Regions from separate parts of the Streptosporangium sp. NBC_01469 genome, predicted to be linked through region 1. Evidence: predicted binding sites of a transcription regulator. Region 1 holds the regulator's gene; the other holds the start of a gene.
The links. Region 1 encodes LexA, which represses DNA repair genes until DNA is damaged. Its sites were predicted from a motif close to TCGAACANNTGTTCGA; they were not measured.

Region 1 (7,682 bases):
GACGCGCCGCTGGCCGAGGAGATCGTCACCGACGACCGGCGTGAGGCGTTCGAGGCCTACCGGGTTGAGGTGTCCAAGCTGTCCGACATCGACCGGCTGTCCACCGAGAAGGAGAAGAGCGGCGTCTTCCTGGGCCGGTACGCGATCAACCCGGTCAACGGCGAGCGCATGCCGGTCTGGGCGGCCGACTACGTGCTGTCCGACTACGGCCACGGCGCCATCATGGCCGTGCCCGCGCACGACCAGCGCGACCTGGACTTCGCCCGCGCCTTCGACCTGCCGGTACGGGTGGTCGTGCACACCGGCCTGGCCGATCCCGGCGAGACCGGCGTCGCCACCGCCGGTGACGGCGCGATGGTCAACTCCGGCCCGCTGGACGGCCTGACCAAGGCCGACGCGATCCGGAAGATCATCGAGGTGCTGAGCGAGCGGGGCACCGGCCACTTCACGGTCAACTTCCGGCTGCGCGACTGGCTGCTGTCCCGCCAGCGCTTCTGGGGCTGTCCGATCCCGATCATCCACTGCGCCGATTGCGGCGAGGTCCCCGTCCCCGACGACCAGCTGCCCGTCACCCTGCCCGACATGCGCGGCGAGGCCCTGGCGCCCAAGGGCGTCTCCCCGCTGGCCTCTGCCGAGGACTGGGTCAACGTCTCCTGTCCCAAGTGCGGCGGCCCGGCCAGGCGCGACACCGACACGATGGACACCTTCGTCGACTCCTCGTGGTACTTCCTGCGTTACGTCGACCCGGCCTACGACGAGGGCCCGTTCGACGTCGAGCGCGTGCGCAGGTGGGGGCCGATCGACCAGTACATCGGCGGCGTCGAGCACGCCGTGCTGCACCTGCTGTACTCCAGGTTCTTCACCAAGGTCCTGCACGACATGGGGATGGTCGACTTCGTCGAGCCCTTCACCCGCCTGCTGAACCAGGGGCAGGTCATCAACCAGGGCAAGGCGATGTCCAAGTCGCTGGGCAACGGCGTCGACCTGGGGCAGCAGATCGACGCCCACGGTGTCGACGCGGTCAGGCTGACCGTCGTCTTCGCCGGGCCGCCCGAGGACGACATCGACTGGGCCGACGTCTCCCCGGCGGCCTCGCAGAAGTTCCTGGCCCGCGCGTTCCGCGTCATGGCCGAGGCCGGCGCGGCCTCCGCGCCCGGCGTCGACGTCACCGCGGGAGACCTGAACCTGCGCAAGGTCGTCCACCACACCATCGACGAGGTCACCAAGCTGGTCGACTCCCACCGCTTCAACGTCGCGGTGGCCCGGATGATGGAGCTGACGAGCGCGGCCCGCAAGGCCATCGACTCCGGGCCCGGCGCCGCCGACCCGGCGGTCAGGGAGGCCGCCGAGACCCTGGCGGTCATGCTGTCCCTGGTCGCGCCGTACACGGCGGAGGAGGGCTGGGAGCGGCTGGGACACGCCGCCTCGGTCGCCACCGCGGGCTGGCCGGTGGCCGACCCGGCGCTGCTGGTCCAGGACTCGGTCACCTGTGTCGTCCAGGTCGCGGGCAAGGTGCGCGACCGGCTGGAGGTCTCCCCGGAGATCTCCGAGACGGACCTGGAGTCGCTGGCCCTGGCGTCGGAGAAGGTCCGGTCCTTCCTGTCGGGCACGCCGCGCAAGGTGATCGTCCGCGCGCCCAAGCTGGTCAACATCGTCCCGTAGGCGGCCGGGGAGCCATTCCGCGTGGTCTCGGGGTCGCTGCGGGCACTCGGGGCGCCCGTCCAAGGGGTGCCCCGAGCGCGACGGATCGACCGGTGTGTCCCCGCGCCCACCTCAACAGGCGGTCTCCCGTGCCCACGTCGACGGGAGGCTCCCGCGTGGACGTCAGCAGGCGGGCTGCCCATGTCAACGAGTGGGCTCCCGTACGGGTGTCAGGGCGGGCTTTCGTAGGCACGTCAACGGACGGGCTCCCGCGGCCACGTGAACCGGGACCATGCCGACGGGAGGTCGGCGAGGGCTCCGTGCCCGCCGGCGCGGAGGCTTCCCCGGACCCCGTCACCTGAAAAACGCCGGATGGGTGGTGTCCCGGCCTCGGGACACCACCCATCCGGCGTGTCGCGCGTCCTCCGGCGTGTCGCGCGGAGGTTGGAGCGCGTGGTTCGAAGCTCGCGTCGGAACGGTGCGGTTCGGTGGTTGGGAGTCCGCGTCCCAGAGCCTGTGGAAGGCGGTCGCGAGCCTGTGCGGGACGCTCGCGTCAGAGCTTGCGGAGGACCGCGACGACCTTGCCGAGCACGGTGGCCTCGTCACCGGGGATCGGGTCGTAGTTGGGGTTGTGCGGGACCAGCCAGACATGGCCGTCTCTACGCTTGAAGGTCTTGACCGTGGCCTCGCCGTCGATCATCGCCGCGACCACGTCGCCGTTGTCGGCGACCGGCTGCTGGCGTACGACCACCCAGTCGCCGTTGGCGATGGCGGCCTCGATCATCGAGTCACCGGTCACCTGGAGGAGGAAGAGTGTGCCCTCGCCGACAAGCTGCTTGGGCAGGGCGAAGACGTCCTCGATGCTCTCCTCGGCGAGGATGGGGCCACCGGCGGCGATCCGGCCGACGAGGGGCACGTAGGCGGCGGTCGGACGGCTGACCGGAGCCTCGTCGTCGCCGGAGTCGGGATCCACCCACAGCACGGGCTCGCCGGGAAGGCGCACCTCCAGGGCACGGGGGCGGTGCGGATCACGCCGCAGGTAGCCCTTGCGCTGCAAAGCCGTCAGCTGGTGCGACACGCTGGAGGTGCTGGTGAGCTGCACCGCCTCGCCGATCTCCCGCATGGACGGCGGGTAGCCGCGCTGCTGCACGGAGTCGCGGATCACCTCAAGGATCTTCCGCTGCCTGGGGGTGAGGCCAAGGGAGTCACGCCTTCGCACCGCCAGGTCGCTGGCGGCCGAACCGTTCTCGTTGTGCTGGCTCATACGAACTCCTCGCCTCCCGGTCTGTATCTAACACGTCGCACACAGCGACCATACCTTGGCCGAAGATCAGACTCAAACAATTGTTCGAATGTCCTCGAAATCGGCGACGCCGTGGTGTACAACATCGTACGGGAGTTCGATCGACATCGTGTTCGATTCACCGATCTTTCTTCGACATGTGTTCGGCCAGGTCGAGGGGATGGGGGGCACCGTGAAACCGACCGCGACGACACCACGATCCAGGATCGCGCCGAGGTCCCGGGCGGCGCGGCGATCACCGGGGGCGCCGCCCCTGCGGCTCGTGCCGCCCCCGAGACCGGAGCCGGAGCCAGGTTGCGCGCCGGAGTCCGCGCGAAGGTCCGAGGCCGGGCCAGGGCGGGAATCCGGGCGGGAGTCCGGGTGGGATCCTGTGCCGAGGCCGCGCCTCGGGCGTGAGCCGGGACGAGGGGCCGGGCAGGAGCCGCCCGAGCGGACGTTCGAGCGTGAGCCGAGGCGGGGGTCAGGTCGCGAACCGGGACGAGGGTCAGGTCGCGAGCCGCGACGGGAGTCCGGGCGTGAGTCCGTGAGAAAGCCCGGCCGTGAGCCGGGGCAGGTGTCGCGAAAGTCCGGGCGTGAGCCCGCGGGAAAGTCCGGGCGCGAGCCGGGGCGGCCGTGGCGAAGGCCCGGACGCGAGTCGGGGTGGGGATCCGGCCGTGAGGCGGGGCAGTCGTTCGGGCGCGAGCGGATGCGCCGGCCCGGCCGTGAGCCGGGGCGAGGGTCCGGTCGTGAAAACGGGCCGAGGCGGGCGCCGAGATCGGCGACGGCGCCCGCGGTGGGCACTCGCCGTCCCGGTGCCGCCCGACGGCCACTTCGGCTCACCCGGCGTGGCAGGATCGTGGCGGTGACGGTGCTCGCGCTGTTCACCCTGGCGGTGCTCTGGATCGGCGGGCGCATCGACATGGCCTCGGCGGGCGAGCGGGCGGGTCTTGAGGGCCTGCCGCGGATCACGGTGCACGCGGGCGACACGCTGTGGGAGATAGCGGACGCGTTGACGGAGGAGGCGGACACCGGCCCGGCGGTCCGTCGCATCATGGACCTCAACGGGCTCTCCGGCTCCGAGGTTCGGCCGGGGGATCGGCTCTATCTCCCCGAGGGCCTCGTCCCCCTGGGGTGAGCCGGTCGGCGGCACGTGTGAGGAGAGGTGCGTGAGAGGCCTCGCCTGACAGGTCGGCTGGGACGATTGTGAGGGAAGGGGCGCCCGGGGTGAGAGGGGTCTCGCTCGGGCGGCGACACGCCGGAATGTGACGGCTGATCAGCGACTTCGTGCGACAAGGTCGTTTCAACTTGCGTTCATGGTCGAGCACTTCTACGGTTGGACCACAACATCTAGTGGCTGCATCGCAACCCTTCACCACAGATTGTGTTTCCATTACCGCATCTCGACTATTCGAAGATGTGTGCGCGAGCGTCTGGGCGTGCGTGTCATGGGTAGGTGAGGTGGGTCGGCCGCTTCGGTAGGTCAAGGAGGCGACACGCGTGCATTGTCCGTTCTGTCGCCATCTGGACACGCGAGTCATCGACAGCCGGGCCACCGAGGACGGTGGGGCCATCCGCCGCAGGCGCACGTGCTCGGAGTGCGGGCGCAGATTCACCACGCAGGAGACCGTCCTGCTCATGGTGAGCAAGCGCAGCGGTGTGACGGAGCCGTTCTTCAGGGACAAGGTGATCGCCGGGGTCCGGCGGGCGTGCCAGGGGCGGTCCGTCGGTGAGGATTCCCTGGCGCAGCTGGGCCAGCGGGTCGAGGAGAGCATCCGGGCCACCGGATGCGCCGAGATCGCGGCTCATGAGGTCGGGCTGGCCATCCTGGGCCCACTCCGCGAGCTGGATGAGGTGGCGTACCTGCGGTTCGCCTCCGTCTATCGGGGGTTCGAGACGCTGGCCGACTTCGAGGCGGAGATCGAGCAGCTCCGCGCGGAGCGCTCCACCAAGCAGGACTGATGCAGACCCCGGGCGCCGGGGGTGAGGCGGCGCGTTGGTGTGGTCCGATTCGAGGGTTCCACGGAGCCCCAGGAGGGGGAAGTCATGACGGAGACTGTCGGCGCGGTGACACGCGGGGGCAAGAGGCCACGTAGGGGCCTGAAGATGAAGCGCATCTTCACCACGCCAGGTGTGCACCCCTATGACGAGCTGGTCTGGGAGCGCCGTGACGTCGTCATGACCAACTGGCGTGACGGCTCGATCAACTTCGAGCAGCGCGGTGTCGAGTTCCCCCGCTCGTGGTCGGTCAACGCCGCGAACATCGTGACCACCAAGTACTTCCGCGGCGCGGTCGGCACCCCGCAGCGGGAGTGGAGCCTCAAGCAGCTGATCGACCGGGTGGTGGGCGTCTACACGCGTACGGCGGTCGAGCACGGCTACTTCGCCGCCGAAGAGGACGCCGAGATCTTCGACCACGAGCTCAAGCACGCCCTGGTCAACCAGGTCTTCAGCTTCAACTCGCCCGTCTGGTTCAACGTCGGCACCGCGTCGCCGCAGCAGGTCAGCGCCTGCTTCATCCTGGCCGTCGACGACCAGATGGAGTCGATCCTCGACTGGTACAAGGAAGAGGGTGTGATCTTCAAGGGAGGTTCGGGCTCCGGCGTCAACCTCTCCAGGATCCGTTCCTCCAAGGAGCTGCTCTCCAGCGGCGGCACCGCCAGCGGCCCGGTCTCCTTCATGCGCGGCGCCGACGCCTCCGCGGGCACCATCAAGTCCGGGGGCGCCACCCGCCGCGCCGCCAAGATGGTCGTCCTCGACGTCGACCACCCCGACATCGAGGAGTTCGTCGAGACCAAGGCGCGCGAGGAGGACAAGATCCGCGCCCTCCGCGACGCCGGGTTCGACATGGACCTGGGCGGCAAGGACATCGTCTCCGTCCAGTACCAGAACGCCAACAACTCCGTGCGCGTCTCCGACGAGTTCATGCGCGCGGTGGAGAACGGCGAGGAGTTCGGCCTGCGCGCCCGCCTCACCGGCGAGGTCATCGAGAAGATCGACGCCAGAGAGCTGTTCCGCAAGATGGGCAAGGCCGCGTGGGAGTGCGCCGACCCCGGTGTCCAGTACGACGACACGATCAACGACTGGCACACCAGCCCGGAGACGGGCCGCATCACCGCCAGCAACCCCTGCTCGGAATACCTGCACCTGGACAACTCCTCGTGCAACCTGGCGAGCATCAACCTGCTGAAGTTCCTGAAGGACGACGAGACCTTCGACATCGCGAACTTCGTGAAGATCACCGAGCTGGTCATCACCGCGATGGACGTCTCCATCACCTTCGCCGACTTCCCCACCGAGAAGATCGACCAGACCACCCGCGCCTACCGCCAGCTGGGCATCGGCTACGCCAACCTCGGCGCGCTGCTCATGGCCACCGGCCACGCCTACGACTCCGACGGCGGCCGGGCGGTCGCCGGGGCGATCACCTCGCTGATGACCGGCGTCTCCTACCGCCGCAGCGCCGAGCTGGCCGCGGTCGTGGGCCCGTACGACGGTTACGCCCGCAACGCCGACGCGCACAAGCGGGTCATGCGCAAGCACAACGACGCGAACGACGCCCTGCGCACGTTCGACGAGATCGACGGGGCCATCCACCGAGAGGCCTCCAGGCAGTGGATCGAGTGCCTGCGGCTCGGTGACAAGAACGGCTACCGCAACGCCCAGGCCTCGCTCCTCGCCCCGACCGGCACCATCGGCCTGATGATGGACTGCGACACCACCGGCATCGAGCCCGACCTCGCTCTGGTCAAGTTCAAGAAGCTCGTCGGCGGCGGCTCCATGCAGATCGTCAACCAGACGATTCCCCGCGCGCTGCGGCGGCTCGGCTACCAGGAGGAGCAGGTCGAGGCGATCGTCGAGTTCATCGCCGAGCACGGCCACGTCGTCGACGCCCCCGGCCTGCGGCGCGAGCACTACGAGGTGTTCGACTGCGCCATGGGCGAGCGCGCGATCGCTCCCATGGGTCACGTCCGCATGATGGCCGCGGCCCAGCCGTTCCTGTCCGGGGCCATCTCCAAGACGGTCAACCTTCCCGAGTCCGCGACGATCGAGGACATCGAGCAGGTCTACATGGAGGGCTGGAAGCTCGGCCTGAAGGCCCTGGCCGTCTACCGCGACAACTGCAAGGTCGGCCAGCCCCTCTCGGCCTCGGGCAGGAAGGCCGAGGAGAAGGAGGCACCCGCCGAGCCGGCGATCCAGGTCGTGGAGATCAGCCGCCCGACCCGGCGCCGGATGCCGAACCAGCGCCCCAGCACCACCACCCGCTTCACCGTGGGCGGCGCCAAGGGCTACATGACCGCCTCGTCCTACCCCGACGACGGCCTCGGCGAGGTCTTCCTGAAGATGTCCAAGCAGGGCTCGACCCTCGCGGGCGTCATGGACGCGTTCTCGGTGGCCATCTCCATCGGGCTGCAGTACGGGGTGCCGCTGGAGACGTACGTCGGCAAGTTCGTCAACATGCGCTTCGACCCGGCCGGCATGACCGACGACCCGGACGTCCGCATCGCCGCCTCGGTGATGGACTACATCTTCCGCCGCCTGGCCCTGGACCACCTGCCCTACGACGACCGCGCCGCCCTCGGGATCTTCTCCGCCTCCGAGCGCGCCGCCCAGCAGCGCGGTGAGGACCCGGCCCCGATCCACACCGACGAGGTCATCGCCGAACTCGCCACCTCGGCCCCCATCGAGGAGCCGCAGCCCCGCCCCGAGGCGGCACCCGCGGAGGCTCCTCGGGTCGGCTCCCTGGAGTCCCACCAGGGTC
Region 2 (7,682 bases), 4.1 Mb from region 1:
GGGCTGCGGCGACGGCTACAGCGACTGCCCGGCGGCGGTCGACCCCGCCCGCTCGATCACCGGCGCCGCGCAGGAGCGCTGGCTGCTGGACGGCATGCGGCACTCGGAGGCGCGCTGGGACGTCATCGGCCAGCAGGTCTTCTTCGCCCAGCGCGACAACAACGCCGGGCCCGCCAAGATCACCAGCCAGGACGCCTGGGACGGCTACGTCGCCTCGCGGCAGCGCATCACCCAGGGCTGGGTCGACGCCGAGGTACGCAACCCCGTGGTGCTCACCGGCGACGTGCACGCCCACTGGGCGAGTGACCTCAAACTCGACTACGACGACCCGACCACCCGCACGGTCGGCTCCGAGCTGGTCGCCTCGTCCATCTCCACGGGCGGCGACGGCCTCGACTCCGACCCGGCGACCCACCCGTACCTGACGATCAACCCGCACCTGAAGTTCTACAACAACCAGCGCGGCTACGTGCTGACCAGGATCGAGCGCGACCGGCTCACCGCCGACTTCAAGGTGGTGCCGAAGGTCACGCAGGCGGGTTCCGCGGCGCACACCAAGGCGACCTTCGTGATCGAGGACCGGGTCCCCGGCGTGCAGCGGACCTACCTGCGCCCGGTCGACCCCTCGGCCGCCAGGACCCCCGGGATCGACTGGATCCAGGAGACCGTGGACCTGGAGACCAAGCGTCCCTGACCGTGCCGTGATCGCCGACGATCACCCGGCACCCACCGTCACGGGCGCCCCGCCGAACGTTCGGCGGGGCGCCCGTGACGCGTTCGGGCGGGGCCGGCCCGGGAGATCCGGGAAGATCCCGGAAGAACGAGGCGCCGCCGGGAACGAGGGCCGGGGCGCGAACCGGTTTGGGACCGTACGAGCGGTAGCCATACGCTGAAGGGGCACTTTACCCGCGCGGGAAGGACCATCGGTGACCATCGTCCCCACGATCGGCGTGTTCGCGCTGCAAGGAGACGTGCGCGAGCACGTGCGCTCCCTGGAGGCGGTGGGCGCGAGAGCGGTCACCGTACGGCGTCCCCGCGAGCTGGAGGCGGTCGACGGCCTCGTCATCCCGGGCGGCGAGTCCACCACGATGTGGAAGCTCGCCGAGACCTTCGAGCTGCTCGAACCGCTCCGGATGCGGATCAAGGCGGGCATGCCCGCCTACGGCTCCTGCGCCGGGATGATCATGTTGGCCGACCGGATCGAGGGCGGGATCGAAGGTCAGCAGACGATCGGCGGCATCGACATGGTCGTCCGCCGCAACGCCTTCGGACGCCAGGTCGACTCCTTCGAGGCAGACGTCGACTTCGCCGGCCGCGGCGGCATGCGGGCCGTCTTCATCCGCGCCCCCTGGGTGGAATCCGTGGGTTCGGAGGTCGAAGTGCTGGCACTGGCCGAACCTGGGGATAGGATCGTCGCGGTCCGTCAAGGACCGTTGCTCGCCACGTCCTTCCACCCGGAACTTACCGGGGATGTCGGTGTGCATTCATATTTCGCTGAGATGGTGAGGGAGCTCTAGGCGATGTCCGGCCACTCCAAATGGGCGACGACGAAGCACAAGAAGGCCGCGCTCGATTCCAAGCGCGGCAAGCTGTTCGCCAAGCTCATCAAGAACATCGAGGTCGCGGCCCGGACGGGCGGACCCGATCCGGACGGCAACCCGACGCTGTACGACGCCATCACCAAGGCGCGCAAGAGCTCGGTCCCGATCGACAACATCGAGCGCGCCCGTAAGCGCGGCGGCGGCCTGGAGGCCGGCGGCGCCGACTGGCAGACCATCATGTACGAGGGCTACGCCCCCGGTGGCGTCGCGGTGCTGATCGAGTGCCTCACCGACAACCGCAACCGCGCGGCCTCCGAGGTCCGCGTCGCGCTGACCCGCAACGGCGGCTCGCTGGCCGACCCCGGCTCGGTGTCCTACATGTTCAACCGCAAGGGCGTCGTGCTCGTCCCCAAGGGTGAGCTGGCCGAGGACGACGTGCTGGTCGCGGTTCTCGACGCGGGCGCCGAGGAGGTCAACGACCTGGGCGACCAGTTCGAGGTCGTCTCCGAGGCCACCGACCTCGTCCCGGTCCGCAAGGCCCTGCAGGAGGCCGGGATCGACTACGACTCGGCCGAGTCCAGCTTCATGCCGACGATGAACGTCCCGCTGGACGAGGACGGCGCCCGCAAGGTCTTCAGGCTGATCGACGCCCTCGAGGACAGCGACGACGTGCAGAACGTCTGGGCCAACTTCGACGTCTCCGACGAGGTCATGGAGAAGCTCGACGCGTAACCCGGTCGTTCGGGGTGACCTCGTATTGTCTGCGAGGTTTGTCCGCGTGGTCGAGGGCATATCACGCGGACAATGGGCAATCCTGACCTGATTTTTGCCGTCGCGGGCGTCGCCGCGTTACTCGCGGCCACGCTGCCCCGGCTCCTCAACCGGCGTCCCTTCTCCCTTCCTCTGGCCTGCCTGCTGGGCGGCCTCCTTCTCTACGCCCTGCCCCTGGACCTGCCGGAGCCCGATCCGGTGGCCCACCGGGCACTGGTCGAGCACGCCACCGAGATCTGCGTGCTGATCTCGCTGATGGGCGCCGGGCTGGCCATCAACCGGCCCTTCGGGCGGCGCGACTGGTCCTCCACCTGGCGCCTGCTGGGATGGACGCTCCCGCTGACCGTCCTCGCCGTGGCCGCCGCCGCGTACGGCCTGCTCGGCTGGCCCCTGGCGGCGGCGCTGCTGCTGGGCGCGGTGCTCGCGCCGACCGACCCGGTGCTCGCCTCCGACGTGCAGGTCGGCGAGCCCGTCGACTCGGAGAACGCCGACGACGAGGTCCGCTTCACCCTCACCTCCGAGGCGGGCCTCAACGACGGCCTGGCCTTCCCCCTGGTGTACGCCGCGATCGCGCTGGCCGTCAGCGGGGGCGCCGGCTGGATCGGCGAGTGGACGCTGGTGGACCTGCTCTACCGGTGCGCCGCGGGCGTGGTGTGCGGCCTGCTGATCGGCAAGGGGCTGGGGCGGCTGTTCTTCCGAGCCCAGAAGTCCGACCTGCGGCTGGCCGAGCACCGCGACGGCTTCGTGGCGCTGGCCGCGACGTTCCTGGCCTACGGCCTCACCGAGCTGGTGCACGGGTACGGCTTCATCGCGGTGTTCGTGGCCGCCTGCACCATCAGGGCGGCCGAGCGCAGCCACGGCTACAACGGGGTGCTGCACGGCTTCATAGAGCAGCTCGAGCGGCTGTTCACCGCCTGGCTGATCCTGCTGCTCGGCGGTTTCGTCGCGGTGGGCGGCCTGTCCGCGCTCACCTGGCGGGGCGCCGCGGTCGGTCTCCTGCTGCTGCTGGTCATCCGGCCGCTGACCGGGTGGCTCGCCGAGCTGGGCGGCAGGGCAGGGCCGCGCGAGCGCGTGGCGACGGCGTTCTTCGGCATCCGCGGCATTGGCTCGCTGTTCTACCTCGCCTACGCCCTCGGCCAGGCCGACTTCGGCGTGCCCGCCGAGGAGCTCTGGGCCGTGGTCGCCTTCACCGTGCTGGCCTCCCTGGTGATCCACGGGATCTCGGCCTCGCCGGTGATGAACCGCCTGGACCGGCTCCGCGACAGGGCGGGGGAGGCCCGGGACACCGAACCGGCCGCCCAGCACCTGTGAGCCGAGGGTCCGCCTCCGGCCCCTCCGGCGGGGCCGGGGAGAGTCGTTTCGACGGGCCGGGGGAGAGCCGTGCGCGGGCCGCTCTCACGCGGTAGAGTCTGCCACCGAACAGGTGTTCGGCGAGCGGAGGCGTGTCGGTGCGGTTGCCCGAGCTGCGGGTGATGGGGGTCGATCCGGGGCTGACCCGATGCGGGCTCGGTGCCGTCGAGGGGCGGCCCGGCGCACCGCTGAGCCTGGTCAAGGTCGGGGTCGTCCGCACCCCCGCCGACGACGAGATCGGCGCCCGGCTGGTGGCGATCGAGGCGGGCATCGAGCAGTGGCTCGACGAGATCCGGCCCGACGCGGTGGCCGTGGAGCGGGTCTTCGCCCAGCACAACCTCAGGACCGTGATGGGCACCGCCCAGGCCTCCGCCGTGGCGATCCTGTGCGCGTCCCGCAGGGGCCTGCCGGTCGCGCTGCACACGCCGTCCGAGGTCAAGGCCGCCATCACCGGCAGCGGCACGGCCGACAAGCAGCAGGTCGGCACGATGGTGACCCGCCTGCTGCGGCTGGACGCGATGCCCAAGCCCGCCGACGCGGCCGACGCGCTCGCCCTCGCGATCTGCCACGTGTGGCGGGGCGGGGCGCAGAGCAGGCTGGCCGAGGCCGCCGCGAAGGCCGCGAGTGCCACCACGACCCCCGCCGCCTACTTCCGAGGCCGGGGCAGGGCCGGATACCCGAGAGGAACCGCGAAGTGATCGCCTCGGTGCGAGGACAGGTGACCGCGATCGCGCCCGACGGGGCGGTCGTCGAGGTCGGCGGGGTGGGAGTCCTCGTGCACTGCACGCCGGGCACGCTGGCGACGCTCAGGACGGGCGAGGAGGCCAGGCTGGCCACCTCGCTGGTGGTCCGCGAGGAGTCGCTGACCCTGTTCGGCTTCGTCACCGACGACGAGCGCGGCATCTTCGAGATGCTGCAGACGGCCAGCGGGGTCGGCCCCAAGGTCGCCCTGGCGATGCTGGCCGTGCACACCCCCAACGCGCTCAGGGTGGCCGTGGCCTCCGCCGACGTCAAGGCGCTGACCAGGGTCCCCGGGGTGGGCCCGAAGGGCGCCCAGCGGATCATCGTCGACCTCAAGAACAGGCTCGGCACGCCGGAGGAGGCCGTCAGCGCCGCGCTCAACGGCCACGCCGCCGTGCCCGCCTGGCGCGTCCAGGTCCACTCAGGGCTGGTCGGCCTGGGCTATTCGGCGCGAGACGCCGACGAGGCGGTCGCCACCGTCGAGCCCCAGGCCGACACCGAGCTGGCCGAGGGCCGGACCCCCCAGATCGCGGCCCTGCTCAAGGCCGCGCTCCTCGCGCTGAGCGTGCGATGAGGGGCCCGGCGGCCGGGATCGCCCGGGTCGCTCGGGAGAGCGGCGGGGATCGGGGGCGCGTTCGCCGTACGGGACAGGTGCCCGGAGACGGTGAGCGGGGTCGCGCGACGCCGGAGGGGCGCGGGCGGTTCCACCGCACGGCGGGCGGGGGAGGGGCCGCGTGAGTTCCGACCGCGACCTGGTGTCGCCGGACGCCGAGGGCGACGAGAGATACATCGAGGCGGCGCTGCGGCCCAAGCGGCTGGCGGAGTTCATCGGCCAGGCGAGGGTGCGCGAGCAGCTGTCACTGGTGCTGCAGAGCGCACTGCGGCGCAACCGGCCGCCGGACCACGTGCTGATGAGCGGCGGTCCCGGACTGGGCAAGACGACCCTCTCCATGATCATCGCGACCGAGCTCTCGGTGCCCCTCCGGATCACCTCGGGGCCCGCGCTGGAGCGGGCCGGCGACCTCGCGGCGATCCTGTCGACCCTCTCGGAGGGCGAGGTCCTGTTCATCGACGAGATCCACCGGATGGCCAGGCCCGCCGAGGAGATGCTCTACCTCGCGATGGAGGACTTCCGCGTCGACATCGTGGTGGGCAAGGGGCCGGGGGCGACCGCGATCCCGCTGGAGATCGCCCCGTTCACCCTGGTCGGGGCCACCACCCGGGCCGGCATGCTCCCCGCGCCGCTGCGCGACCGCTTCGGTTTCGTCGCGCACATGGACTTCTACGGGGTCGCCGAGCTGGAGGAGGTGCTGCACCGCTCCTCGCGCCTGCTGGGCGTCGAGCTCCCCGGCGACGCCGCCCGCGAGATCGCCGGCCGCTCCCGGGGCACCCCCCGCATCGCCAACCGGCTGCTGCGCCGGGTCCGCGACTTCGCCGAGGTGCGCGCCGAGGGCGTCGTCACCCGGGATGTCGCCTCCGCGGCCCTCAACCTCTACGAGGTCGACGCCGAGGGGCTCGACCGGCTCGACCGGGCGGTGCTCGGAGCGCTGCTGCGCAAGTTCGGCGGCGGGCCGGTGGGGCTGTCGACGCTGGCGGTCGCGGTGGGGGAGGAGCCGGAGACGGTCGAGGTGGTCGCCGAGCCGTTCCTGGTGCGGCAGGGACTCCTGGCTCGCACCCCCCGTGGCCGGGTCGCGACCGCCGCGGCCTGGACCCATCTGGGGCTGGTGCCCCCGCCGGACGCCTTCGGAGCCTCGTTTTTGATCGATCTTGAGGATGATCCCGGGCAAATCTAACGTTGGGAGTCGGTAGGGGAGTCGTACAGGGTTGATCACAGAACGATGACAACTGTATCGAAATGGGAACTTCCCTGCGTGCCGAATCGTGACTTCGTTGCCGCGCTCTTAACAGCTCGCCTAAACTCCGAGCCTTGGCTGGCTGTGTAGGCTGACGTGCTGAGCGGCGTGGCCGTATATGACGTCCGGCTTTCGCCGGTCATTCTCAAGAGAGGGAGCGGCCCTGTGGGCGGCAACTATTCGAGCCTGATCATGATCGCTCTCATGGTCGTGGTGTTCTACTTCCTGCTCATCCGGCCGCAGCGCAAGCGGCAGCAGGAGCAGGTCAAGATGCAGAACAGTCTCACGCCGGGCACCGGGGTCATGACCACGACGGGTCTTTTCGCGACCGTGGTGGCCATCGACGCCGACGACGTGATCCTGGAGATCGCCCCCGGTGTGGAGACCCGCTGGGTCAAGGCGGCGATCGGCCGTGTCCTGGTTCCGGTTGACGACGCGGAGGAGGAGAATGTCAAGGCTGTCGACCACGATGTCGTGGAGACGGCCGAACAGCAGGGTGCAGACCACGACACGACGAGCAAGAAGCCGTGAGTAGCCTCACCTCCAACCCCCTATAGCCGAAAGAACTGACGACCAGTGGCCCGACCGACCAGCGGCCAGAGCAGACCGGGGCGCATGCTCCTGGTGCTTCTGGCGATCATTCTCGCCATGGGCGGGGCGATGCTCCTCAACAAGGCGTACACCCCGGAGTATGGCCTCGACCTCGCCGGCGGCACGACAGTGACGCTGCAGCCCATCACGCCGAACGGGAGCGCTCCCTCGCAGGAGAGCCTCGACCTCGCCGTGAACATCATCCGCGAGCGGGTGAACGGCAGCGGCATCTCCGACGCCGAGGTCGCCAAATCCGGCGACAACATCGTCATCTCCGTTCCCGGAGCCGGCCAGGAGGAAGTCGTCAAGCTGGTCGGCACCACCGCGGAGCTGAGGTTCCGCCAAGTGCTGGCGATCGGGGCCGGGTCGCCTCCGCCCCCGGGGCAGCTCTCCACCCAGGCGCCGACGCCGACGCCGTCTCCCACGGCCTCCGGGCGCAAGGGTTCCAAGGAGCCCAAGCCCGCCGAGTCGGCGACCCCGAAGCCCGGCGCGACCGCCGCGCCCGACACGGGCGCCTCTCCGGCCGGCCGTGCCCTGTCGTCGGCGCTCACCAACCCGAGCCCCGGCACCAGCACCGCGCCCTCCACCGAGCCGAGCGGCGGCCGCTCCGCCGCCCCGGACAAGAGCGCCGCTCCGGACGCCAGCGCCGCGCCCGACGCCGGCACCGTGCCGACGGCCCCGCCGGCGGCGCCCGAGGACCCGATGGCGGGCGTCGACCCCAACGGGATCGACCCCGCGGCGCTCAAGCAGTTCGAGACGCTCGACTGCAGCAAGGACACGGGCCGCGGGGCTCAGGACGCGCCGGAGAAGCAGTACGTCGGCTGCAGCCAGGACG

Region 2: a site for LexA is predicted at 3,728-3,743, ahead of ruvC (crossover junction endodeoxyribonuclease RuvC). Genes of this name have one in related genera too.

What each region holds. Positions count from the first base shown of each region.
Region 1 is NZ_CP109465.1:9,485,854-9,493,535, reverse strand. Features, by position in the region: gene leuS (leucine--tRNA ligase) at 1-1,662, shown strand, start outside; gene lexA (transcriptional repressor LexA) at 2,195-2,905, opposite strand; gene OG587_RS41370 (LysM peptidoglycan-binding domain-containing protein) at 3,786-4,058, shown strand; gene nrdR (transcriptional regulator NrdR) at 4,421-4,882, shown strand; gene OG587_RS41360 (vitamin B12-dependent ribonucleotide reductase) at 4,967-7,682, shown strand, end outside.
Region 2 is NZ_CP109465.1:5,414,762-5,422,443, forward strand. Features, by position in the region: gene OG587_RS23745 (alkaline phosphatase D family protein) at 1-694, shown strand, start outside; gene pdxT (pyridoxal 5'-phosphate synthase glutaminase subunit PdxT) at 927-1,517, shown strand; gene OG587_RS23755 (YebC/PmpR family DNA-binding transcriptional regulator) at 1,521-2,273, shown strand; gene OG587_RS23760 (cation:proton antiporter) at 2,346-3,623, shown strand; gene ruvC (crossover junction endodeoxyribonuclease RuvC) at 3,776-4,360, shown strand; gene ruvA (Holliday junction branch migration protein RuvA) at 4,357-4,977, shown strand; gene ruvB (Holliday junction branch migration DNA helicase RuvB) at 5,138-6,196, shown strand; gene yajC (preprotein translocase subunit YajC) at 6,422-6,787, shown strand; gene secD (protein translocase subunit SecD) at 6,872-7,682, shown strand, end outside.